Regions from separate parts of the Streptococcus sp. 2018WUSS126 genome, predicted to be linked through region 1. Evidence: predicted binding sites of a transcription regulator. Region 1 holds the regulator's gene; the other holds the start of a gene.
The links. Region 1 encodes Rex, which represses fermentation and respiration genes when NADH is low (regulators of the CRP and FNR family bind a similar motif). Its sites were predicted from a motif close to TTGTGAANTANTTCACAA; they were not measured.
Positions count from the first base shown of each region.

Region 1 (8,177 bases):
CAATACAACCAAGTCTGCGTCATGAGCATCTGAATACTCAGCAGAGTAGATTTTTTTAGGGAATGTGAAGGCCAATGCGTGGCTCAAGTCTTCTGCATCACCTTGAGTACGGTCTTTGTTGATATCGATGATACCCAATTCTTGACCAATCCCTTGGTTAACAAGAGCATAAGCATAAGCAGAACCTACGGCACCGTCACCGACAAGGATTACTTTTTTGTGTTGTTTAGTTGCAGTCATTGCTAAACATCTCCTTAGTTTTATTTGGGGATGACTTCATCCCGACCATAATACATTCTAGCATGTTTTAAGCTTTTTGTCACTTGTGAAAGCGCCTTTGAAAATGTTTACATGCTAGTTTCCAACAAAGAAATTTATTCGCCAATATGGTATAATAGAAGCACAATGACTGTTGAAAGAGGCATATAATGCAAGATAAAAATTTAGTAACGGTTAATCTGACCAATGAGATGAAATCATCCTTCATCGACTATGCGATGAGTGTTATCGTTTCACGTGCTCTGCCTGATGTACGTGATGGTCTGAAGCCGGTTCATCGCCGTATTTTGTATGGGATGAATGAATTAGGAATTACACCGGATAAACCACATAAAAAATCAGCCCGTATCACAGGGGATGTTATGGGTAAATATCACCCGCATGGAGATAGTGCGATTTACGAAGCAATGGTTCGTATGGCACAATGGTGGAGCTACCGTCACATGTTAGTTGATGGTCACGGAAACTTTGGTTCCATGGATGGCGACGGAGCAGCCGCTCAGCGTTATACAGAAGCACGCATGAGCAAGATTGCGCTTGAAATGCTTCGTGATATTAACAAGAACACGGTAAATTTTGCGGATAACTATGACGCGAGTGAACGTGAGCCTGAGGTTTTACCTGCTCGTTTCCCTAACCTTCTGGTTAACGGAACGACTGGTATCGCCGTTGGTATGGCTACCAATATTCCTCCACACAACTTGGGTGAGACTATCGAGGCAGTTAAGCTGGTTATGGACAATCCCGAGGTAACAACACGTGAGGTTATGGAAGTCTTGCCTGGACCAGATTTTCCGACAGGTGCCTTGGTTATGGGGAAATCTGGAATTCACCGTGCTTATGAAACTGGTAAAGGTTCAATAGTTCTTCGTTCCCGCACAGAAATTGAAGAATATGGAAATGGTCGAGAACGCATTGTTGTTACAGAGTTTCCATACATGGTCAATAAGTCCAAGGTTCAAGAACATATTGTCAAATTAGTCCAAGAAAAACGTATTGAAGGAATCACTGCTGTTCGAGACGAATCCAACCGTGAGGGTGTACGATTTGTTATCGAAGTTCGTCGTGATGCTTCTGCTAACGTTATTTTGAATAACCTATTTAAGCAAACCCAGCTTCAAACCAACTTTAGTTTCAACATGTTGGCCATCCAAAATGGTGTACCGAAAATCCTTTCTGTACGTCAGATTCTAGAGTCTTATATTGAACACCAAAAAGAAGTAGTCACTCGCCGTACACGATTTGATAAAGAAAAGGCTGAGGCGCGTGCTCATATCTTAGAAGGCTTGCTGATTGCTCTTGACCATATTGATGAGGTCATTCGCATTATCCGTAATTCAGAAACTGATGCTATTGCTCAAGCTGAATTGATGGAGAAATTTGACCTTTCTGAACGTCAGAGTCAGGCCATTCTTGATATGCGTCTTCGTCGTTTGACAGGTTTGGAACGCGACAAGATTCAATCAGAATATGATGAGTTAGTGGCATTGATTGCAGATTTGGCTGATATTCTAGCTAAGCCTGAGCGTGTTGTTCAGATTATTAAAGACGAATTAGAAGAAGTCAAACGTAAGTATGCTGACCCACGCCGTACAGAATTGATGGTTGGTGAAGTTCTTTCCCTTGAAGATGAGGACTTGATTGAAGAAACTGATGTTTTAATCACTTTGTCAAACCAAGGCTACATCAAGCGTTTGGCACAGGATGAGTTTCAAGCTCAGAAGCGTGGAGGACGTGGGGTTCAAGGAACTGGCGTCAAGGATGATGATTTTGTACGAGAATTAGTCTCTACAAGCACTCATGATCGCTTGCTCTTCTTCACTAACAAGGGACGTGTTTACCGTCTCAAAGGCTATGAAATCCCAGAATATGGTCGTACTGCAAAGGGACTTCCAGTAGTCAATTTGCTTAAATTGGAAGAAAACGAGGCAATTCAAACCATTATCAATGTAACTAAGGACCAGGAGGCAGATAGTTATCTCTTCTTTGCAACTCGCCAAGGTGTTGTAAAACGGACTAGTGTGTCAGAATTTGCCAATATTCGCCAGAGCGGTCTGAAAGCTTTGAATTTGAAAGAAGACGATGAACTCATCAATGTTTTCTTAACAAATGGTCAAGCAGACATTATTATGGGGACTAAGTTCGGTTATTCTGTACGTTTCACTGAAACAGATGTTCGTAATATGGGCCGTACAGCAACAGGTGTTCGTGGTATCAATTTACGCGAGGGAGACCAGTTAGTTGGCGCTACTATGATTTCTGATGACCAAGAAGTACTCGTATTGACGGAAAAAGGTTTTGGTAAACGTACACCAGCCAGTGAGTATCCAACCAAAGGTCGTGGTGGTAAGGGTATCAAGACTCTTAAAGTTGCTGATAAGAATGGCTCTCTAGCAGGTTTGACAACGGTATCTGGTGATGAAGATATTATGGTTATTACCGATACTGGCGTGATTATTCGTACAAGTGTTGCGAATATCTCTCAAACTGGTCGTTCAACCATGGGGGTAAAAGTGATGCGCTTGAATGATGAAGCGAAAATCATGACCTTTGCCTTGGTAGATGCTGCCGAAATTAAAGAAGAAAAGGAATAAATAATCATGTCAAAACGTGAGAAAAAGAAGAAGCGTAAAGGTTCTTTTTGGCGCAATTTTTTAACAGTTGTATTGATACTGATTTCCTTGGCATTGATATTTAATACCTCTATCCGTAATTTTATTATCGGCTGGAATACGAATAAATACCAGATTAGCAATGTTACGACAGAGGATATCGAAAAGAATAAACAGGCTGAGACAACATTTGATTTCGAACAGGTTCAGTCTATTTCTACAGAGGCTATTTTAGCAGCTCAGTGGGATGCACAACGCTTACCTGTAATTGGTGGAATTGCGGTTCCCGAGCTTGGTATCAACCTTCCTATTTTTAAAGGGGTCTTCAATACTTCGCTCATGTATGGAGCTGGTACCATGAAGGAAAACCAAGAGATGGGGAAAGGAAATTATGCGTTGGCCAGCCACCATATTTTTGGTGTAACTGGTGCGGCAGATGTTCTCTTTTCACCGCTTGATCGTGCTAAAAACGGCATGAAAATCTATATTACTGACAAGACCAATGTTTACACCTACGTTATTGATAGTGTGGAAATTGTTTCGCCTGAAAGTGTCTATGTCATTGATGATGTAGAAGGACGTACAGAAGTTACGTTAGTGACATGTACGGACTATTATGCTACGCAACGTATTGTTGTAAAAGGAGTTCTTGAATCAACAACTCCATATAATGAAACTGCAAAAGACATCTTAGATTCCTTCAATAAGAGTTATAATCAGTATGATTATGGACAATAAAACATCTATATATTAAGAATAAAGAAGTGGTATGAAACTGAGGAGATATTCTTTGGTTTTATATGGCTTCTTTTTTTGCAAGATTTTACGAATAGATAGGTGAGGAGGAAATTATGTATCAAATTGAATTTAAAGAAGAGGCCATTCTACCTAGAGAACGTTTAGTAGAAGTTGGAGCTGAGCGTCTCAGTAATCAGGAATTACTAGCAATTTTTATTAGAACTGGGACAAAAAAAGAACCTGTTTCTATTCTCTCCAATAAATTATTGAATCGTTTGGAGAGTTTAGCGGCTCTAAGAGAACTATCAATTGAAGAATTGCAAAGTTTGACTGGAATTGGGCGCGTCAAGGCGATTGAAATTAAGGCTATGATTGAACTTGGAAAGCGTATCAATCAATCAGAGCTACTCTTAAATGAGAGAATTTTGGGAAGTGAGAAGTTGGGACGTAAGATGATTCATGAAATCGGGCATAAGAAGCAGGAGCATCTAGTTGCACTTTATCTCAATACACAGAACCAGATTATCAGTCAAAAAACGATTTTTATTGGGAGTGTTAATCGTAGCATTGCAGAACCACGTGAAATTTTGCATTACGCAGTAAAATGTATGGCAACATCGATTATCATCGTTCATAACCACCCGTCGGGTTCAGTACAACCGAGTAGGAATGATTTGCTATTTACAGAGAATTTAAAAGAGTCCTGCGAAAAGCTAGGACTGGTATTATTAGATCATTTAATTGTTGGAAATAAGGATTACTATTCTTTTAGAGAAGAAAGTGAGTTATTTTAAAGTTTATTGACAATATAGTGGAAGAGGTCTTTTTCAATCTCACGTTTACCGTAGAGTAGTTCAGGATGCCATTGAACCCCTAAAAATTTAGTTGGGTAGGCTGAATGAACTGCTTCAATAATTTGTTGATTATCCGATAGTGCAATGATTTCTAAGTCAGGTGCTAAGTCTTTGATAGCCTGGCGGTGAAATGAGTTTACACTCGGATCGGACTTATATATGTCGTAAAGTGGACTATTTTGAGTCAATTGAACCGTTTGACTGACTTCTTGTCCGTCTATGTCTTGCCAATGTTCAGAAATTGATTGATGAAGGCTACCACCTTGAGCTACATTGTAGAGCTGTAGACCTCGGCAGATACCGAAGATAGGTTTCTGATTTTCTTGGGCAGCCCTTATGAGGGCTAATTCAAACTCGTCACGCTTTGGTAGATAATTATCGCTGTCAATAGTCCTTTCTTCGTGATAGTAACTTGGCTGGACATTTTGTCCTCCTGTTAGGATGAGTTTGTCAATAAGATGGATATAATATTTTGCCAAATCAGGCTCTGTAACAGGAAGGATGAGTGGGAGTCCGCCAGCATCTTCAATAGCTTGTACGAGGCAAGTCTGGGTATAAGAAAGCAGGGGTTCTGTATGATCCCCTGTTTTATATTCATTTCCAGAAATACCAATAACTGGTTTTTTCATTGCTTATCCTTTTCGCATAAAGTAGAGTAGTGTCTGTAATTCACTAGTCAAATCAACATACTGAACAACGACATCTTTTGGGACAGACAAGTTAACTGGCGAAAAGCTCAGAATCCCCTTAACACCAGCTTCAACAAGAATATCGGTCACTTCTTGCGCTTTGACGCTGGGTACCGTTAGAATGGCTGTCTGAGAGTTTGCTTCGCTGATACGTTCCTTGATTTCTGAGATTGCATGGATTGGGATATTTTCATCTGTCGTTCCAACAGCTGGATTATCATCTGCTTCAAAAGCCATGACTATTTTCATTTTATTTCGTTCGTGGAAGCGATAGTGTAGTAAGGCCCGCCCCATATTCCCGACTCCAACAAGCATAACATTGGTGATGGAGGTATCATTTAGAATATCCGCAAAGAAATCCATCAACTCTTTGACATTGTAGCCAAAGCCACGACGACCAAGCTCTCCAAAATAGGAAAAATCTCGGCGGACGGTAGCCGAATCGATTCCGATAGCTTCAGCAATTTCTTTTGAACTAGCTTTTTCAATATTTCCTGCATAGAAACGTTTAAAAATGCGATAGTAGAGGGATAGACGTTTGGCAGTTGCGCGTGGAATATCAGATTTTTTATCGTTTTTCACTTTAGACTCCTTTATTTCGATAGAATACGCTTTATCGATTATTTATATATTAAACAGTTCTTTATTCTATTCTAGTCCAAGTTTGTGAAAAAATCAACAGATTGATTTTAAAAAAAGATTAAACAGGAAACTGTCTAATCTAGTGTTTGTAAATAGCGATAGAGATCCCCGATTGTCCCTTTGTAATCCAGAGCTTGTCCGTCTTGTGTAATGCTGGTAACTGGATAATAGTCTGGGAGGGTTAAGCAACCGGAAAAAGCCAGAATGGCTGCATCTTTATTCTCAAATGTTTGGATACGTTCTTGCTTGTAAGCATCAAGATAGTGAATTTCAATCATACTAACCCTCTTTTGTAAAGATGTCACGGTCAATCAAGCTATCCATGAGGAAATAGAATTTTTCTTGAATAACCTTATTACTTTCTGGCTTAAAAATGTTTACCAGATGAAGACCAGACTTGTCGGTAATGTTAATTTTAAAACCAGTTAGGTCTTGATTGATAATAATTTTCAAGAGGAATCCTTGGTTTGAATTTGGAATTTCTTCCAGAAGACGTGTAAGCTGATAGTGGCCTGCTTTGGTTTGTTCAAAGGTGTTATCACGGAGTGTATATTTTTTGATAGCAGGGCTAATGTGATAAGTAAAATTACAATCTTTTAAGGTAACTGATTGTTGGAATGCCATTTTAACCTCCAAATATTTTCTTTAGTTCGATGATAAGAGTATCTATCTCTTCTTTTGTATTGATTTCAGATAGGCTGATACGAATGGATTCTTTCAGACGATGGGAGTCTTTTCCATACATAGCTTCTAAAACATGGCTATTTTGGACAACACCTGCCGTACATGCGGAACCGCTAGAAACAGCGATACCTGCCAAATCTAGTTGCATGAGTAGTTGTTCATTAAGTTTACCAGGAAAACCGATATTAAGGACATGAGGGAGATGAGGTCCAGCCTGATTGAGATAATAGTCTAAGCCAGACAATCCCTTGATAATATGTTGTTGCAGTTCACTGACATGCTTATGATGCGTATCTAAGGACTCATATTGTTCTGTTAGGGCAGTCGCCATAGCAGCAATAGCAGGGAGATTCTCAGTACCTGCTCGATGTTGCTGTTCCTGCTTTCCGCCGTGGATCAAGGAATCAAATTTATGAACTTTACTATACAGGAATCCCATCCCCTTTGGACCATGGAATTTATGGGCAGAGGCCGCGAGGAAGTCAATTCCGTAGTCAGAGGGAGAAATTGCAATTTTTCCAATTGCTTGGACAGCATCTACATGAAAGACGGCCTGATGATCGGCTAGGAGCTCTCCAATTTCCTTGATGGGAAGTAGCTGACCGGTCTCATTGTTAGCAAACATGACGCTGACTAAAATAGTATCTGGTCGAAGGGCATCCTGAATTTGTTGAGCGGTGATTACTTGATCGACTGGTTGGATATAGGTTACCTCGAACCCAAACCGCTCCTCTAGATATTGCATGGTATGGAGGACAGCATGGTGTTCGATAGCCGTAGTAATCAGGTGTTTTCCTTTGGATTGATGTGCAAGTACATAGCCTTGAATAGCTAAAGTATCAGCTTCGGAGCCTCCAGATGTGAAAATAATTTGTTCAGGAGAGGCGGAGAGAATCTGAGCAATCTCTTGACGACTTTGTCTAAGAGATTGATTGGCTTTTCGACCGCTTTGATGGATACTGGAGGGGTTTCCATAATTTTCTTGAGCCACTTCCATCATCCGTTGGAGTGCAGTAGGAGATAGAGCAGTGGTTGCTGCATTATCTAAATAAATCAAAGAGTTTACTCCTAGTTTTCTTTTTCAGGACTAGTAAATTTGAAAAGTGGGCTGAGTGGCTGATGTTCTTGGATGCGGTGGATGGCATCTGCAATCAAGTCACTAGCTGTTAGGAAGGCGATATTTTTAGGATGCTGTTCTTTGCTTGCAACAGAATCGGTAACTAATATTTCTTTGATTGGTGCTTCATCTAAGAGTTGGGCTGCAGTTCCCGCAAAGAGACCATGGCTGGCAACTGCATAAATTTCAGTAGCGCCACCTTCTTGGACAATTTTTGAAGCTTGTGAGAAAGTGCGACCTGTATTGAGAATATCGTCCACCAAAATAGCTTTTTTACCAGCAACATCACCAATAATATAGCCTTCAGAACGTTCAGAATCATCTTGAGCGTAGTCGATAATCGCAATCGGTGCATTTAGAAATTCAGCGATATTACGTGCGCGTTTGATACCAGAATTTTTAGGACTCACAATGACGACATCTTCTCCGCAGAGTCCTTTTTCCATGTAGTAAGCTGCAAAAAGTGGTTCTGTAAGGAGATTGTCTACTGGAATATCAAAGAAACCTTGAATTTGTGAAGCGTGCAAATCAAGAGTCAATACACGGTCGACACCAGCTTTAA
Region 1 covers NZ_JAOTGB010000006.1:23,326-31,502, forward strand. The annotation lists gene ODU34_RS03330 (L-lactate dehydrogenase) at 1-240, opposite strand, end outside; gene gyrA (DNA gyrase subunit A) at 429-2,873, shown strand; gene ODU34_RS03340 (class A sortase) at 2,880-3,629, shown strand; gene radC (DNA repair protein RadC) at 3,743-4,423, shown strand; gene ODU34_RS03350 (gamma-glutamyl-gamma-aminobutyrate hydrolase family protein) at 4,420-5,112, opposite strand; gene ODU34_RS03355 (redox-sensing transcriptional repressor Rex) at 5,116-5,754, opposite strand; gene ODU34_RS03360 (DUF4649 family protein) at 5,889-6,092, opposite strand; gene ODU34_RS03365 (DUF1831 domain-containing protein) at 6,094-6,438, opposite strand; gene ODU34_RS03370 (cysteine desulfurase family protein) at 6,440-7,555, opposite strand; gene ODU34_RS03375 (ribose-phosphate diphosphokinase) at 7,567-8,177, opposite strand, start outside.

Region 2 (8,177 bases), on a different contig from region 1:
TATTTCTACGTCTTCCTACTTTCTTGATGTTGAGCAAGTTCATAGCACTTACGTTATCACTGATTGAGTTGCGTCCGTAAGAACCACAACCAAGTGTCAATGATGGCAAGAATGCGTTGTAAACATCACCGATACCACCGAAAGTAGATGGAGAGTTCCAAATAACACGGATAGCACGTACGATTGTACCAAACTCTTTCGCCAATTCTGCGTCTTCCGTATGAATAGCTGCAGAGTGACCGAGACCGTGGAATTCAACCATTTGGCGAGCTGCTTCAAGACCTTCTGCACGACCGTCAACTTTCAAGACGGCAATAACAGGTGACAATTTCTCACGAGTCAATGGCTCTTTTTCACCGATTTCAGCAACCTCAGCTGCCAAGATGTTTGTACCTTCTGGTACTGAGAAGCCAGCCTGCTCAGCAATCCATGCAGCTGGGCGACCAACGATGTCCGCATTCAATTTGCCTTCCGCACAGTTTTTGCTGTTAGCTTTCACACCGAAGCAGTATTCTTCCAGAAGAGCTTTTTCTTTCTTATTAACGAAGTAAGTTTTGTAAGATTTGAATTCTGCTACAAACTCATCATAAACTTCTTTATCAATGATAACTGCTTGTTCTGACGCACAGACCATACCGTTGTCAAATGACTTAGACATAACGATGTCATGTGCTGCCTGACGGATGTTTGCTGATTTTTCAACATAGGCTGGAACGTTACCAGCACCTACACCAAGGGCAGGTTTACCACAAGAGTAAGCTGCACGCACCATTGCGTTACCACCAGTTGCAAGGATTGTTGCAATACCATCATGTTTCATCAACTCAGACGTTGCTTCCATAGATGGTTTTGTTACCCACTGGATACAGTTTTCAGGGGCACCAGCTGCCACAGCTGCTTCATAGACAACACGAGCTGCATGAGCAGAAGATTCTTGTGCAGATGGGTGGAAGGCAAAGACAATTGGATTACGTGTCTTCAAGGCAATCAATGATTTAAAGATTGCTGTAGAAGTTGGGTTTGTTGTTGGTGTGATACCACAAACAACACCGACCGGCTCAGCAATCAAAGTCAAACCTGTCACTTCATCTTCTTCGATAACACCAACAGTTTTCGTGTGGCGCATGTTATTGACAACGTGCTCACAGGCAAACAAGTTCTTAGTAGCCTTGTCTTCGAATACACCACGCTTGGTTTCTTCAAAGGCGTGCATTGCCAATTCACCGTGTTTATCAAGGGCTGCAACCGAAGCTTTCGCTACAATATAGTCTACTTCTTCTTGACCAAGTTTACGGAACTCATCAAGAGCAACCAAACCTTTTTGAACAAGCTCATCGACGTGCTTGCGCGCTTCTACCAACTTTTCTTCTGGTGATACTACTTTTTTATCAGCCATTGTGTTCCTCCAAATATACTCGCTAACTATTTGTTAACTTTTTCACAATGTTATTCTACTATTTTTTATTTTATTTGTAAAGAGAAATTGTTAATTTTTTCACATTTTTTCTGTTTTGTTATAGAAAACGCTTACTTTTTCTTGTTTTCAGAAAATATTCAGATTCGTTTCTGCTTTGTTTGGTCAAAAAATACATAAAGTAAGACAAATCTTTATCATTTATTCTTTCTCTAACATTTACGATACTAGTTTACCAAGAAAACGCTTCCAAGTAAATAGATTTTTTTGAAAATATTGTAGTAATTACGTGATAATTTTCAATTTTACATTCATTTGTCCCTTCTTTTCTACTCTTGCATTTTTGTCTACATTGTGATATTCTTAACAATATAAAACAACTATATTAACACATCCAAAAATGTACATAAAATATTAAAACAGGAGGTCTGCTTATGAAAGCAGTCGTTGTAAATCCAGAATCTACTGGTGTTGTCGTTGTCGATAAGGAACTTCGTCCACTCGAAGCTGGTGAGGCTTTGGTCCAAATTGAGTACTGTGGTGTTTGTCACACTGACCTCCACGTTGCCAATGGTGATTTTGGTAAGGTTCCTGGTCGCGTGCTTGGTCACGAAGGAATCGGTATTGTTACGGAAATCGCACCTGGTGTTACCAGTCTAAAAGTTGGTGACCGTGTCAGCGTTGCTTGGTTCTTCCAAGGCTGTGGCATGTGTGAATATTGTACAACCGGTCGCGAAACTCTCTGCCGTACCGTAAAAAATGCCGGCTACTCTGTTGACGGTGGTATGGCTGAGCAATGTATTGTAACAGCAGACTATGCAGTAAAAGTTCCAGAAGGTCTTGATCCAGCTCAAGCAAGTTCGATCACTTGTGCTGGCGTTACTTGCTACAAAGCGATTAAAGAAGCTCACTTGGAACCAGGTCAATGGATTGCTATCTATGGTGCTGGTGGACTCGGAAACCTTGCTGTACAATACGCTAAAAAAGTCTTCAACGCTCATGTTATCGCCGTAGACATCAATAATGATAAATTGGAACTCGCCAAAGAAGTTGGTGCAGATGTGACGATCAACGGACTTGAAGTAGAAGATGTTCCTGGATATATTAAAGAAATTACTGGTGGCGGTGTACACTCTACTGTTGTAACAGCTGTTTCCAAAGTAGCCTTCAACCAAGCTATTGACAGTGTTCGTGCTGGTGGATATGTAGTAGCTGTAGGACTTCCATCTGAATACATGGACCTCAGTATCGTGAAGACTGTACTAGACGGTATCAAGGTAGTCGGCTCACTAGTTGGTACTCGTAAAGATTTAGAAGAGGCCTTCCACTTCGGTGCTATGGGACTAGTTGTTCCAGTCGTTCAAAAACGTCCTGTCGAAGATGCCGAAGCAGTCTTCAATGAAATGGTTGCTGGCACTATCCAAGGTCGGATGGTCTTAGACTTCTGCCACTCGCACTAATTCATTCTCCACTATTTTCAAGAAGTGATTATCCAATCGCTTCTTTTTTTGCTTTCTAAAATAAAAAAGCAGCAGCCTAGACTACTGCTTCTCTAATTCTTCTAAAATACTTGCAAAATCTGTTTTGAGTGCTTCCAGACTTGTTTCAACTTGGCTGCGAGTTTGGTTATTTTTTACCACAACCTGTCCAGATTCGATTTCACTACCACCTAGGGTAATGATGGCCTTGGCTCCAAAGACATCTGCTGACTTAAATTGGGCCTTGAGCTTGCGGTCAAGGTAATCTCGCTCTGCACGGAACCCTTGCTTGCGGATGGCTTGAACCAACTCAAGCGCTCCGCCATTGGCCTCCTGACCTAAAACAGCGATGTATACATCTAACTGGGTGTCGAGAGGAAGTTCAATGCCTTGCTTTTCAAGGACGAGGATGAGGCGTTCAATCCCCATACCAAAGCCGAAGGCTGGTGTTTCTGGTCCACCGAAATAGGACACCAAACCATCATAACGACCGCCGGCACAGATGGTCAGGTCGTTGCCACCTACCTCGGTCATAAACTCGAAAATAGTATGGTTATAGTAGTCCAAACCACGCACCATGTTGGTGTCGATCACATAAGTGATACCTAAGCTGTCCAGCATGGACTTGACTGCCTCGAAGTGAGCAGTACTTTCTTCATCTAGATAGTCCAAGATGGACGGTGCATTTTCCACTGCGACCTTGTCTTCTTTTTCCTTGGAATCCAACACACGCAAAGGATTTTCTTCTAGACGGCGCTGGCTATCCTTGGAAAGCTGGTCCTTGAGCGGCGTCAGATAGTCAATCAAGGCCTGGCGATAAGCGGCACGGCTCTCTGGATTGCCCAGACTGTTGAGGTGGAGGCGGATGTCCTTGATTCCCAACTCTTCAAAGAAGTGATAGGCCATAGCAATGGTTTCTACGTCTGTCGCTGGGTTATTGGAACCAAAGCACTCCACACCAATCTGGTGGAACTGACGGAGACGACCTGCCTGCGGACGCTCATAGCGGAACATTGGACCCATGTAATAGAACTTAGCTGGCTTTTGCACTTCTGGAGCAAAGAGCTTGTTTTCTACATAAGAACGAACAACCGGTGCCGTCCCTTCTGGACGGAGGGTGATATGACGCTCTCCCTTGTCATAGAAATCGTACATCTCCTTGGTCACAATGTCTGTCGTATCGCCAACCGAACGGCTGATCACCTCATAATGCTCGAAGATTGGTGTGCGAATCTCAGCGTAATTGTACTGCTTGAAAATGCTGCGGGTAAAGTTTTCCACATACTGCCATTTGGCAGAATCCTGCGGTAGTAAATCCTGTGTTCCCTTTGGTTTTTGTAATTTCATAATAAAGTGTATAGAGCCAACTTATATCGCTCGAAGTTGTGCTTCTTCCTTTCCAAATTAAGTCATAAGGGCTCAAACTCTACCAGTCGAGCCTTGCAATCCTCCTTATTTTACCATAAATGCTCTGCTATTTTCCAAAAAAGTGAAAAAAATCTGTCAAGTAACTTTACTTTACAAAAAACTTTTGTTATACTGTTAAAGTTGACGAAAGTCATACGCACTATTTTAGATTTAAAAAGGGCTTGACCCTGACATTTAATGGAGGAAAAAAGAAATGGCAGTACCTGCACGTCGCACTTCAAAAGCGAAGAAAAACAAACGTCGTACTCACTATAAAGTAGCAGCTCCAACTGTGAAATTTGACGAAACTACTGGAGATTACTCACGTTCTCACCGTGTATCTTTGAAAGGATACTACAAAGGACGTAAAATCGCTAAGGCTGCTTCAGCTGAATAATAGAAGGGAGATACCATGCGCGTAAATATTACACTTGAACACAAAGAATCTGGTGAGCGTTTGTACCTTACTTCAAAAAACAAACGCAACACTCCAGACCGTCTTCAATTGAAAAAATACTCACCAAAATTGCGTAAGCACGTGATTTTTACTGAAGTTAAATAAGACAACATACAGAAAGCCTATGAAATCAACGTTTCAAAGGCTTTTTTCTTTTGTTTTTGACAAAATAACTGAATTTTAACTGATTAATATTTTCTAATATCGTAGATTATATTTTTGATATAATTAATACATGTCATGAAAGGAAGTACGATATGGCAAAACCTACCAAAATTAATTGGAATGAAAAAATTCCTGAGATTTCTAAGAAAATTGAAGAAATAAAAATCACTTCTTTTTACATGTTAAGTACAGACTTATATAAAATAGATAACAACAAATTAATAAAAATTATAACTCAAAAGTTTGAAAATCATCCTGCAACCATAGCGATATTAATCAGTACAAAAGATAATGAACTTTATGAAAAAAAACATGAATTATGGAAACTTCCAGATGAGTTACTACATTTAGAAAATAAAGTAATAGAAAAAACAAATTATTATTTTGATTTGTATTTTTCAAAACTAGAAAAAAATAAGCAAAATTATCTACAAAATTCTGAATCAAATCAGTTTATTAAATTTATTTTCACTCCTTTAATAGAAGTGGATGAGAATGAAGAATTATACTTTTTCTTTATAACTCTCACTATCTTCCAAAATGGTTCAATTGTTATTGAATTATTCGAAGATTTAAGATCATCTTTCTATCTTCCAGACTTTTTTCACCCATATACTAAGATGAAAATGAAGATTTTTCCAGATTTTAATCAAAAGTCGACAACATATTCTACTAACCCCAATCAACAAATTGATGATATGCTAAGATATATAAAAAAGGAATTATCTTCCATAAATGGTGGTATACACTTAAGTGAACGTTTCTTCATTTTACACTTTATAATGAATATGGATGAAATGAATAAATTGGAATTTTTTAAAACTGATAAGCTACATACTTGGATGATTAATGCCCCTTATAATTTAAAATCCCTATCTTCTTCAACTAAATCAAAATACTATACCACTAATTTTTATGATTTTGATACCATTAGATACATAAATAAAGGAGCGATATATATAATCTGGAATACTGAAAGTACAAATGAATTCGAATCAAATTTTCTTAGTCAAGCTAGTTTCTTTTTAGCATCAGCTACTCCTTTATTTCAATTAATTACTCTAGACGAAACAATTATGGATGGCATTGAAAAATTTCAACTTTCAAATAATAAGCAATTAATAAAATTCAACGAATGGGCACACAACTTTAAAAGATCATTTCTTTATATTTATAGACTTAACCATTTTGCTATTACTGACTTATTTAATCACTTACAAACTACTTCTTATTTTAAACATAATGAGTATATGGAAAAAATCAAACAAGAAGAATTCAATTTACTCAAAGAGCGAAATCAGTATAATGACTTTTTTAGAAATAGAATTATGGAAGTCATCCTTTTTATGATAGGTTCTGTATCTATACTTCAAATTGTTGATATTTTTACTGATAGTCTGAAAATTATATGGATAAGTTTAACTGTCCTTATTATTATACTTATCTTAGTTTTTATTGTACTATTTAGAAAAAGAAAATAATATCAAAAAATATTCATCTCACAATTATCATGCAATAGTATCAGACAACTCTTTCATTGCTAATTCAATCTTATGTTTTCCTTTCTGCATTACATGAAGATAAATTTTCTCTATCTCCTTACTATCCTCAGAATGTCCTACAAATTCTCGGATAACATTCAAACTAGTATTGATAAAACAAAATATAAAACCAACTCCTTCATATCATTGCAAGCGATAAATTTCAACCTTGTCTTTGTGTCTTGACCTTACAAGAAAAGCACCTCAAAAATTAGATTTCACCTCTAACTTTTGGGGTGCAGTTCAGATTTTGGAATGTTTTCTATTTACAACTGTTCTAAATTTTCTTAGTCCATGATAGATAAGCCTTATTGACGTTCCAGAAACTTTAGTATTAGCGTAAAATCATTCCTCTTCTCTTTGCCGGTGTTGTTTGAAAAGATACAAACTTGATGCAAGGGTAGCTAGAGCACCACCTAGCCATACTAGGGTGTTACTCGTTTCACCCGTATTTGGTAAAGTCTCTTTTTGTATTCCTACCTTTGGAGCCGGTGAAAATCCAGATTCCGTTTTCTTAACTTCGGATTGAAACACCTCCGGATGGATAATATTGGGTTTATTAACCTCAGGTTGACCCTTTTCTGGTTGGATTCCGGTGGATTTCTCAACATCTGGGTGCGCAACTTCCGGAGATTTCGGCGTCGGAAGCATGACTTTCGGTGGCTCAGCTTCTGGGGCTTTTGGGGTCGGAAGTATGACTTTCGGTGGCTCAACCTCTGGAACTTTTGGGGTCGGTGGTAATACTTCTGGTCGTTCAGTTTCAGGAGATTTTGGTGACTCAATCTCAGGAGCATCTGTATCAGGGTGCTCAACTTTTGGCGTCTTAACGTCTGGAACCTTAGGTGCTGGGGGAGTTACTTTTGGTGGTACAGTTTCCGGATCCTTAGGAGCAGGCAGTTGAACCTCAGGGTCCTTTGGTTTTGGTTGCTCAACTTTCGGTGTCTCAGCTTCTGGAACTTTTGGGGTCGGTGGTAATACTTCTGGTCGTTCAGTTTCAGGAGATTTTGGTGACTCAATCTCAGGAGCATCTGTATCAGGCTGCTCAACTTTTGGCGTCTTAACCTCTGGAACCTTCGGTGTCGGAAGCATGACTTTCGGAACCTCAACCTCCGGAGTTTTTGGTGGCAGAGGCGCCTCTTTGGGCGTCTTAACTTCTGGAACTTTGGGTGCTGGGGGCATTACTTTTGGTGGCACAGTTTCCGGAGCCTTAGGAGCAGGCAGTTGAACCTCAGGGTCCTTTGGTTTTGGTTGCTCAACTTTTGGAACATCTGCCTTTGGTACATCTATATCCGGAGTCCTATCTCCCCGCGGTTCAGGAATCCTGTCGCTTTCTGGAGATGAATCAGGTCTTGGGACAGATCCGATAATAGTAATCCCTTCATTATTCGGCTTAGCACTTTCCGATACCTTTAATCTCAAACCAGCAGCAGAAGTAATCTCATCTCTGGAGAAAAATATTCGCTCTTTAAAATTCTTCACCACAGCTAAAACCGGGAAAGTCTGCATTTCTCGATTTGTCACCCGTGCCGTCAGTTCATATGTCGCTTTTTCTTTAACAACGGAATCTCGCTGTACTTGTAGAAAATAGATGCTGGAACTTTCTTCCTTCCATTTTTCTAACTCTCCTCCTACACGTCCAACAGACCAACCCCACTGACTTTCAAAACTACGCTCACTATCTCTAGCATTTTTTTCTCTACTGAAAAAGCGATACG
Region 2 covers NZ_JAOTGB010000016.1:17,753-25,929, reverse strand. The annotation lists gene adhE (bifunctional acetaldehyde-CoA/alcohol dehydrogenase) at 1-1,396, opposite strand, end outside; gene adhP (alcohol dehydrogenase AdhP) at 1,849-2,874, shown strand; gene hisS (histidine--tRNA ligase) at 2,956-4,239, opposite strand; gene rpmF (50S ribosomal protein L32) at 4,514-4,696, shown strand; gene rpmG (50S ribosomal protein L33) at 4,712-4,861, shown strand; gene ODU34_RS07110 (hypothetical protein) at 5,014-6,402, shown strand; gene ODU34_RS07105 (LPXTG cell wall anchor domain-containing protein) at 6,808-8,177, opposite strand, start outside.
Region 2: adhP (alcohol dehydrogenase AdhP) is a predicted target of Rex. The motif match lies at 1,767-1,784, and genes of this name have one in related genera.